2 regions of the Dorea longicatena genome follow, and region 1 is predicted to be linked to the other one. Evidence: predicted binding sites of a transcription regulator. Region 1 holds the regulator's gene; the other holds the start of a gene.

Region 1 (4,448 bases):
TCCTTCTGTCAGCCATTTTACATGGGCAACATGACTGATAAGTTCCATTGCCGGTTTTAACGGAACCCGTTCTTTCTCTACTTCATCTGACGGATACATGCCATATGTAGTGATACCCGCACGTACAATATCCATATTCGCTTCTTTCAGATCAATGATACCTGCGCTGTTGGAGCAATGATAATACTGGAACGTAACACCTCTTTTTTTCAGTTCTTCTTTCATCCAGAGATATTTATCAAGCTGCTCATTGGTAAATGTCTTATCTGCTTCATCAGACTTGGAAAAATGTGTAAACATTCCTTCCATTACCAGGTTCGGCAGTTTACTGATCTTTGCGATTTCTTCGGCATTCTCTTCTGTAATCTGGAATCCCAGTCTTGCCATTCCAGTGTCAAGCTTAATATGTACATAGACTTTACAGCCCATGGCTTCTGCAAGCTCTGACACTTCTTTTGCCATCTCATAACTATAGACAGTCATACGTACTTCATTGCGGATCATCGTATCCCACTGATCCGGGAAAATGCATCCAAGAACCAATACCGGTTTCTTCAAACATGCATCTTTTAATAAAATAGCTTCATCCAGCGTAGCTACTGCATAACCCCAGATATAATCCTTGGGTTCCAGAAGCTTTGCAATCTGAACGGCACCATGTCCATAACCATCCATCTTGATGACTGCCATCATCTGTGTATCTTTCTGAATATTTTTCTTCATCATCTCTATATTATATTCAACCGCATCTAAATCGACTCTGGCTAAAACTCTTGTATAATGTTTCACTGCTATTCATCCTCCAGTTTCATTAATGCTTTACTGATATATTCTATCAGATCTCTTGCCATTACACTATATACGCCTTTTTCAAATTTTGCAAGGTCACCGGCCAAACCATGTACATATGTACCTAATCTGGCTGCTTTTTTCGTATCTTTTTCCTGCACCATAAAGCCTGCGATCACACCGGCCAGCACATCTCCCGAACCGGCTTTTGCCATCGCACTGTTCCCGGTAAGATTCAGGCAGATTTCATTTGCCTTATCTGCGATCAGTGTTCTGGAATCTTTTAATACACAGGTTACCTGATATCCGTCAGCGAATTTCTTCAGGATCTGTATCCGGTCTTCTCTAAGATCTTCCACAGGGATGCCTGTAAGTCTAGACATCTCTTTCATATGCGGCGTAAATATGAACTTCCGGTCTGCCAGCCGATCAAGAAGATCTTTGTTATCTGACAGAAGATTTAACCCATCTGCATCGATCAGGCATGGAACATCCACGTACTCTATAACCGTCCGCAATAACTTCTCCGATGTTGTACTTCTTCCAATGCCGGAACCAATACACACACCGTCTGCCCACTTAAGAAGCTTTAGTACTTCTTCTTTATTAAATTCATCATAAGCCGTTATGATCGCTTCCGGCAGAAGTGTCTGCAATATCTCGCGGTTGTCCTTTGGTGTATAGATTCTGACAAGCCCGGCTCCTGTCATATAAGCCGCATGGGCATTCAGATATGCCGCACCTGCCATACCCTTACTTCCAGCGATCACAAGAAGCCTTCCATAACTTCCCTTATTAGAATCTTCCGGTCTTTCCGGAAGCATTCTACGATATTCTTCTCTTTCAAAAGAATGGATCACATCTGCATCCTGTAATAACGGCTCATGCGAAATGCCAATCTCTGCTACTGTTACTCTTCCTGCATATGCTCTGCCCTGCGCCAGTTCAAGGCCGATCTTTTTCACCTCGAATGTCACTGTATCATCTGCGTGGAATGCACAACCAAGCACACATCCCGTAGAGGCTGAAAGTCCTGATGGGATATCTACTGCAAATTTTGTACCCTGCATCTGATTCATACGTTCAATCACCTGACGATATGTACCTTCAATCTTACGGCTCAGTCCGACTCCGAACACGGCATCTATCACTATGCTGTAGCTGTTATCCTGCGGGATATCTTCTGTGATCTTACCACCACATTCTTTAAGACGTCTTATCTGTTCCCGTGTCTCCGGTGTACAATGCTCTGGATTGCCGACCAGATAAGTATCCACAGGACACCCCATATTCTTCAAGATCCTGGCGATGGCAAATCCATCTCCGCCATTATTTCCTGATCCACATACCACACAGACAGAAGAAAGATCCAGATTCTCACTTTGCATCGTCTGTACACAGGCATTTGCCGCACACTCCATTAATTCTAGTGATGCGATGCCCAGTTCCTGAATCGTGTACTGATCGGCAGCCTTCATCTGCGCAGCATTAACCAGAAGTTTCATATATTCATTCATCTCCCATCAGATATATCTCTGCAACAAAAGAACGTGTAAAAATATGTCCGTATTCCAGACTACTCCTACACGCTTTCTTGTATTATAGTTTATTTATGGTCCTCTTTGTAACGACTGATATTGTATGACAACTGCATCAGACTTTCTGACAGATGCACATTCTCAACAACAACATTATCCGGAAGGTTCAAATCTGTATGTGCAAAGTTCCAGATCGCACGTACTCCGTTCTCAACCAGCATATTCGCAACTTCAATTGCTTTCTCTTTCGGAATCGTCAGAACTGCAATATCAATCTCATTATTCTGAACGAACGTTTTCAGATCATCCATCATACGGATCGGAACTCCACGGATGGATACTCCCTGAAGTCTTGGATTCACATCAAAGATTCCTTTCAGAATGAATCCACGGTTCTCGAAGGCTGCATAATTAGCCAGTGCCTGCCCAAGATTACCTGCACCAATGATAATAATATTGTGGTCTTCTTCCAATCCTAATATCTTTCCAATCTCTGTGTATAAATACTTAACATTATAACCGTATCCCTGTTGTCCGAATCCTCCGAAATTATTAAGATCCTGACGGATCTGGGATGCTGTTACTTTCATCCGCTTACTCAGATCGTTCGAAGAAATCCGCTCTACACCATTTTCCAACAGTTCGCCCAAATATCTGTAATACCTCGGCAATCTTCTTATGACCGCACGAGAAATCTCTCTTTCTTCCAATGTTTTCACCCTTCCAATCATAGTCTAAAATAATTATATAAAATTGAAAGATTATTGTCAAACTATTGTTGAATTTTATGCAATTTCCGTTATAATAAAGTAGCATGTGTAAATGCATTTTGAGAATACCAACGTATCAATTATCCATAACTCAGGAGGAAATATATGATATTAGCATGTCACGGGATCCAGAAATCTTTCGGTGAACACCTCATCGTCAGAGATGGATCCTTCCATATAGAAGATCACGAAAAAGCAGCTCTTGTCGGACCGAACGGTGCCGGTAAGTCCACTCTGCTCAAAATGATTGTAGGCGAATCAGCCCCGGATGACGGCAACGTCATCCTGACAAAAGGTAAGACACTTGGCTATCTTGCCCAGCATCAAGAGATGCAAAGCGGTAATACGATCTACGAAGAAGTCCGCACCGCAAAGGCCGATATAATCGCTATGGAGCGCCGTATCCGCGAGATCGAGATGGAACTTAAGCATCTCTCCGGCGACGCCTTGAACGACCGTCTGGAAACTTACAACCGCCTTACGGCCGCTTTCGAACGTGAGAATGGCTATTCTTGTGAAAGTGAGATCACCGGTGTGTTAAAGGGACTTGGATTTACGGAAAATGATTTCACCAAACCCGTCGACACTCTCTCCGGAGGACAGAAAACCCGTGTATCTCTCGGCAAGCTTCTGTTAACGAAACCAGACATTTTGCTTCTTGATGAGCCAACCAACCATCTGGATCTGAATTCAATTGCATGGCTTGAAACCTATCTTCTAAACTATCAGGGAGCTGTGCTGATCGTGTCTCATGACCGTTATTTTTTGAACAAAGTTGTCACTAAAGTTCTTGAAATCGAGCTTGGAGAACTTCGTACTTATATGGGAAATTACAGCGACTATGCAGCAAAGAAGCAGCAGCTTCGCGACATACGCCTGAAGGAATATCTTAACCAGCAGCAGGAAATCAAGCATCAGGAAGCGGTTATCGAAAAGCTTCGTTCTTTCAACCGCGAAAAATCCATCAAACGTGCCGAAAGCCGCGAAAAGATGTTGGAAAAAATGCAGACCATCGAAAAACCGATAGAAGTTAATACAGATATACATCTGAAACTGGAACCATCCTGTGTAAGTGGCAATGATGTTCTGACTATTGAACATTTAAGCAAATCTTTCCCCGGACAGGAACTTTTTACAGACGTTAATCTCGAGATCAAACGTGGTGAACATGTCGCAGTAATCGGTGATAACGGAACAGGAAAGACTACGCTTCTTAAGATCTTAAACCGAGTGGTATCTGCTGATTCCGGTACTTATACACTTGGCTCCAATGTTAAGATTGGCTACTACGATCAGGAACATCATGTCCTTCATATGGAAAAAACAATTTTTGACGAGATTTCCGATGATT
Region 2 (4,448 bases), 900 kb from region 1:
CAACTACAAACCCGACATCAACAGCAATCTTCAAAACATTAATCTGTTTGAAAACAAGAAATGCAATCATCATCAGCCCACATCCGGCAGCAAAGGCATGTACAATTGCAGCAGCAAAAGTTGTTCTTGATGCAGCAGTAAAAGCCGGAGCACCGGAAGGAATCATCGGATGGATCGATGTTCCGTCATTAGAGCTGACAACAACAGTTATGAGAGATTCAGATGAGATCCTTGCAACAGGTGGTCCTGGAATGGTTAAATCTGCATACTCTTCAGGAAAACCGGCACTTGGTGTTGGACCTGGTAACACACCTGTTATCATCGATGATTCAGCAGATATCAAGATGGCAGTTAACTCCATCATCCATTCTAAGACATTTGATAATGGTATGATCTGTGCTTCTGAACAGTCAGTAACTGTACTGGACAGCATTTATGATGAAGTTAAGAAAGAATTTGCATACCGTGGATGCTACTTCCTCAAGAAGGGAGAAGAACTTGATAAAGTTCGTAAGACAATCATCATCAACGGAGCATTAAATAATAAGATTCCTGGAAAATCAGCATATGAGATCGCTAAGTTAGCAGGTGTTGAAGTACCGAAGGCTACAAAGATCCTGATCGGTGAAGTAGAATCTGTTGATATTTCGGAAGAATTCGCACATGAGAAATTATCTCCTGTACTTGCAATGTACAGAGCTAAGACATTTGATGAGGCTCTTGCAAAAGCTGAGCAGCTTGTTGCAGATGGTGGATACGGACATACATCATCACTTTACATCCACCCATCACAGACAGAAAAGATTGAGAAACATCAGCAGGCTATGAAGACTTGCCGTATCCTGATCAATACACCTTCATCACAGGGTGGTATCGGAGACCTTTACAACTTCGGACTTGCTCCATCTCTTACACTTGGATGTGGTTCTTGGGGAGGAAACTCTGTATCTGAGAACGTAGGTGTGAAACACCTGATCAATATCAAGACAGTTGCAGAGAGGAGAGAAAACATGCTGTGGTTTAGAACACCTGAGAAAGTATACTTTAAGAAAGGCTGCATGCCTGTAGCATTAGATGAACTCGGAACTGTAATGCATAAGAAGAAAGCGTTCATCGTAACAGACAGTTTCCTGTACAAGAATGGTTATGTAAAACCGATCGAAGATAAATTAGATCAGATGGGAATCCAGCATACATGCTTCTTTGAAGTTGCTCCAGACCCAACTCTGCAGTGCGCTAGAAGAGGTGTAGAACAGATCAGAGCATTTGAGCCAGATACGATCATCGCTCTTGGTGGTGGATCCGCAATGGATGCCGGAAAGATTATGTGGTTAATGTATGAGCATCCGGAAGCAAAATTCGAAGATATGGCTATGGACTTCATGGATATCCGTAAGAGAGTATACACATTCCCTAAGATGGGAGAGAAAGCTTACTTTATAGCTATCCCAACATCTTCAGGAACAGGTTCAGAAGTAACTCCATTCGCAATCATCACAGATGCTGATACAGGAGTAAAATGGCCTATCACAGACTACGAATTAATGCCAAACATGGCTATCGTAGATGTTGACAATGCAATGACAGCACCTAAGGGACTGACAAGTGCATCTGGTATCGACGTAATGACACATGCAATCGAAGCATATGTATCTATCATGGCTACAGACTTTACAGATGGTCTTGCTATGAAGGCAGTAAAAGCAGTATTTGATTACTTACCATCTGCATATGAGAATGGTGCTAATGATCCAATCGCAAGAGAGAAGATGGCTAACGCTTCATGCATGGCTGGTATGGCATTCGCAAATGCATTCCTTGGACTGAACCACTCTATGGCTCACAAACTTGGTGCATTCCATCACCTGCCACACGGTATTGCTAACGCTGTAATCCTGACAGATGTAATGCGTTACAATGCTGCAGAAGTACCTACAAGAATGGGAACATTCTCTCAGTATCAGTATCCACATGCACTTGCAAGATACGCAGAATTAGGACGTTTTGCAGGATGCAAAGGTAAGACAGATGAAGAAGTATTTGAGAACTTCATCGCTAAACTGGAAGAACTCAAAGAGAAGATTGGCATTAAGAAGACAATCAAAGATTACGGTGTAGATGAGAAATACTTCCTGGATACATTGGATGATATGACAGAGCAGGCATTCAACGACCAGTGTACAGGAGCTAACCCAAGATATCCACTTATGAGTGAGATGAAAGAAATCTACCTGAAATGCTATTATGGAAAATAAAACAGGCAAAAATATAATATCCAAGAGTTTTTGTTTGCAAATCGGATAATGTATTTAGCATAGAAAAAGTGCAGCGTTCAACGTTGCACTTTTTCTTATGCAAAGAAAGATGGAAAATGTAAAGGGATGTTTCGAGTAGAATGATTTTCAGAATCGGATCTGTTACTTGGGAGAATAGACGGATAATAATGTTAAAAAAATAACAATAAATATATACGATAAAAAATAGTGAAAAAAATATCAAAAAACTATTTAAAAATCTGATAATAAGGTATATAATACAGATAACAAGAAGGAAGGGGCCAAAGATTCAATAAAAAGGAGGAATCTGTATGAAGCTTGAGAAGAAAAATTTAATCGTAGAGAGACCTTATAAATCAGTTTATAAGACAGAGGAAGGTATTGTTAAAATATTTGCAACAGATCATCCGAAGTCAGCGGTATTTAATGAAGCATTGAATACAGTGAAAGTTGAAGAAACAGGATTGGATATTCCAAAATTAAAAGAGGTAACTCAGATTAATGGAGAATGGGCACTGCTCATTGAGAACAGAGAAGGAAAAACTTTGGAAGAGATGATGAAAGTTGACCGTGCCAATCTTGAAAAATACATGTCAGATTTTGTAGATCTTCAGCTTAAAGTACAGAGCAAAACGGCCACAACATTACCGAAATTAAAAGACAAACTGGCAGATGAGATAAGAAGTCTGAAAGATTTGGATGCAACAGAACGTTATGAGCTTTTGACCAGATTGGAAGGAATGCCGAAGCATACGAAATTGTGTCACGGTGATTTTAACCCGAGTAATGTGATTGTTGAAAAGAACGGAAAGATGACAGTGATCGACTGGGCACATGCTTCACAGGGAAATGCAAGTGCAGATGCTGCAATGACATATCTGTTATTTGCATTACATGATCAGGAAAGTGCAGATCTTTATCTTAAGTTATTCTGCAAGAAGAGTGACACAGCAAGACAGTATGTAGAACAATGGCTGCCAATCGTAGCTGCTGCAGAGCTTGGGAAAGATATCCGTCTGGAAAAAGACTTCTTGATGAAATGGATCGATGTTATGGAGTATGAATAGATGATATTAATACAGGAAAGGTGTTGCCGCTAATTTCTACCGTGTACTATGGTATAAAAAATAAGCCTCAAAATGAGGCTTATTTTTTATACCATAGTATGCAGGAGACAATGTCAGCTACTAAATAAAATTAGAAAAATACATTTCCACCAATGTTGATTCCGGATACACCGGTTGACGCGGATCTGAACTGCAGACAATTGATAACTGCAGAATGTCTTGCACCACCAAGTGCAGCCCGAGCTACAGAATAAGCGGTGGATGAAGCACCTTTACTCAGTACTTTATTCAATGAACCGTTCCAGGTTGGAGCGAATTGTCCTGACTGGTATATAACAGCACGCAGAGTATTCGGATAAGCCGGGCTTGCTACGCGGTTCATGATAACAGTTGCAACAGCAAGCATTCCATCATAACTACCTGCCTCACATTGAAGGATTGCCGCTAATAATGCGACATCCGTTGTAGATACATTGGTGTTGTTACCTGTGTTGGTAGTATTGTTGCCGGTATTATTAGTGGTGTTATTTTTATTTTGATTAGTCGAACCGTTTGTTGTTGAATTTGTTTTATTCGCGTTATTCGTAGTATTGGTTGAGTTACTTGGTTTTGAGGCTTCTGATTTTACAGAGCCAGATATTTTATCATTCTGTGCAAGCTTTAATGCTTCCTCGGCAGCTTTGGCACGATCCAACTGTGCCTGATAATTTGCCAGTTCTCCGGAAGTGGATGAAATCTTTGAATTCAGTTCATCACGTTTGCTTGTCAATGTTTCCTGAAGTCCGGAAAGTTTGCTTTGCTGTTCTTCCAGATCTTTCTGTTTCTTTTCTACATTAGCACGAACCTGCTGTAATTCTTCCAGCATAGAGCGGTCATACTTACTGATAGTTGCAACATATTCAGCTTTATTCAGAAAATCTCCCATATTTTCGGAAGTGAGCAGAATCTGAACCAGAGATGCTCCGCCGCCTTCATACATGAATTTGATACGATCTTTCATGGAATCATACTGAGCTTCCTCATCAAGCTGGGCAGAAGCTAGATCCAGTTTTGATTTTTCTACTTTGGCAGCCAGATCCTCTACCTGACTGGAAGCAGTGTCCAG

The links. The regulator Rex, encoded in region 1, represses fermentation and respiration genes when NADH is low (regulators of the CRP and FNR family bind a similar motif). The targets are predictions, from matches to a motif close to ATTGTTAANTANTTAACAAT.
Region 2: NQ508_RS02505 (phosphotransferase family protein) is a predicted target of Rex. The motif match lies at 2,443-2,462, and genes of this name have one in related genera.

What each region holds. Positions count from the first base shown of each region.
Region 1 covers NZ_CP102280.1:1,414,014-1,418,461, reverse strand. Annotated here, with positions in the region: gene alr (alanine racemase) at 1-789, opposite strand, end outside; gene NQ508_RS06640 (bifunctional ADP-dependent NAD(P)H-hydrate dehydratase/NAD(P)H-hydrate epimerase) at 792-2,294, opposite strand; gene NQ508_RS06635 (redox-sensing transcriptional repressor Rex) at 2,396-3,037, opposite strand; gene abc-f (ribosomal protection-like ABC-F family protein) at 3,203-4,448, shown strand, end outside.
Region 2 covers NZ_CP102280.1:510,174-514,621, forward strand. Annotated here, with positions in the region: gene adhE (bifunctional acetaldehyde-CoA/alcohol dehydrogenase) at 1-2,255, shown strand, start outside; gene NQ508_RS02505 (phosphotransferase family protein) at 2,588-3,343, shown strand; gene NQ508_RS02510 (cell wall hydrolase) at 3,474-4,448, opposite strand, start outside.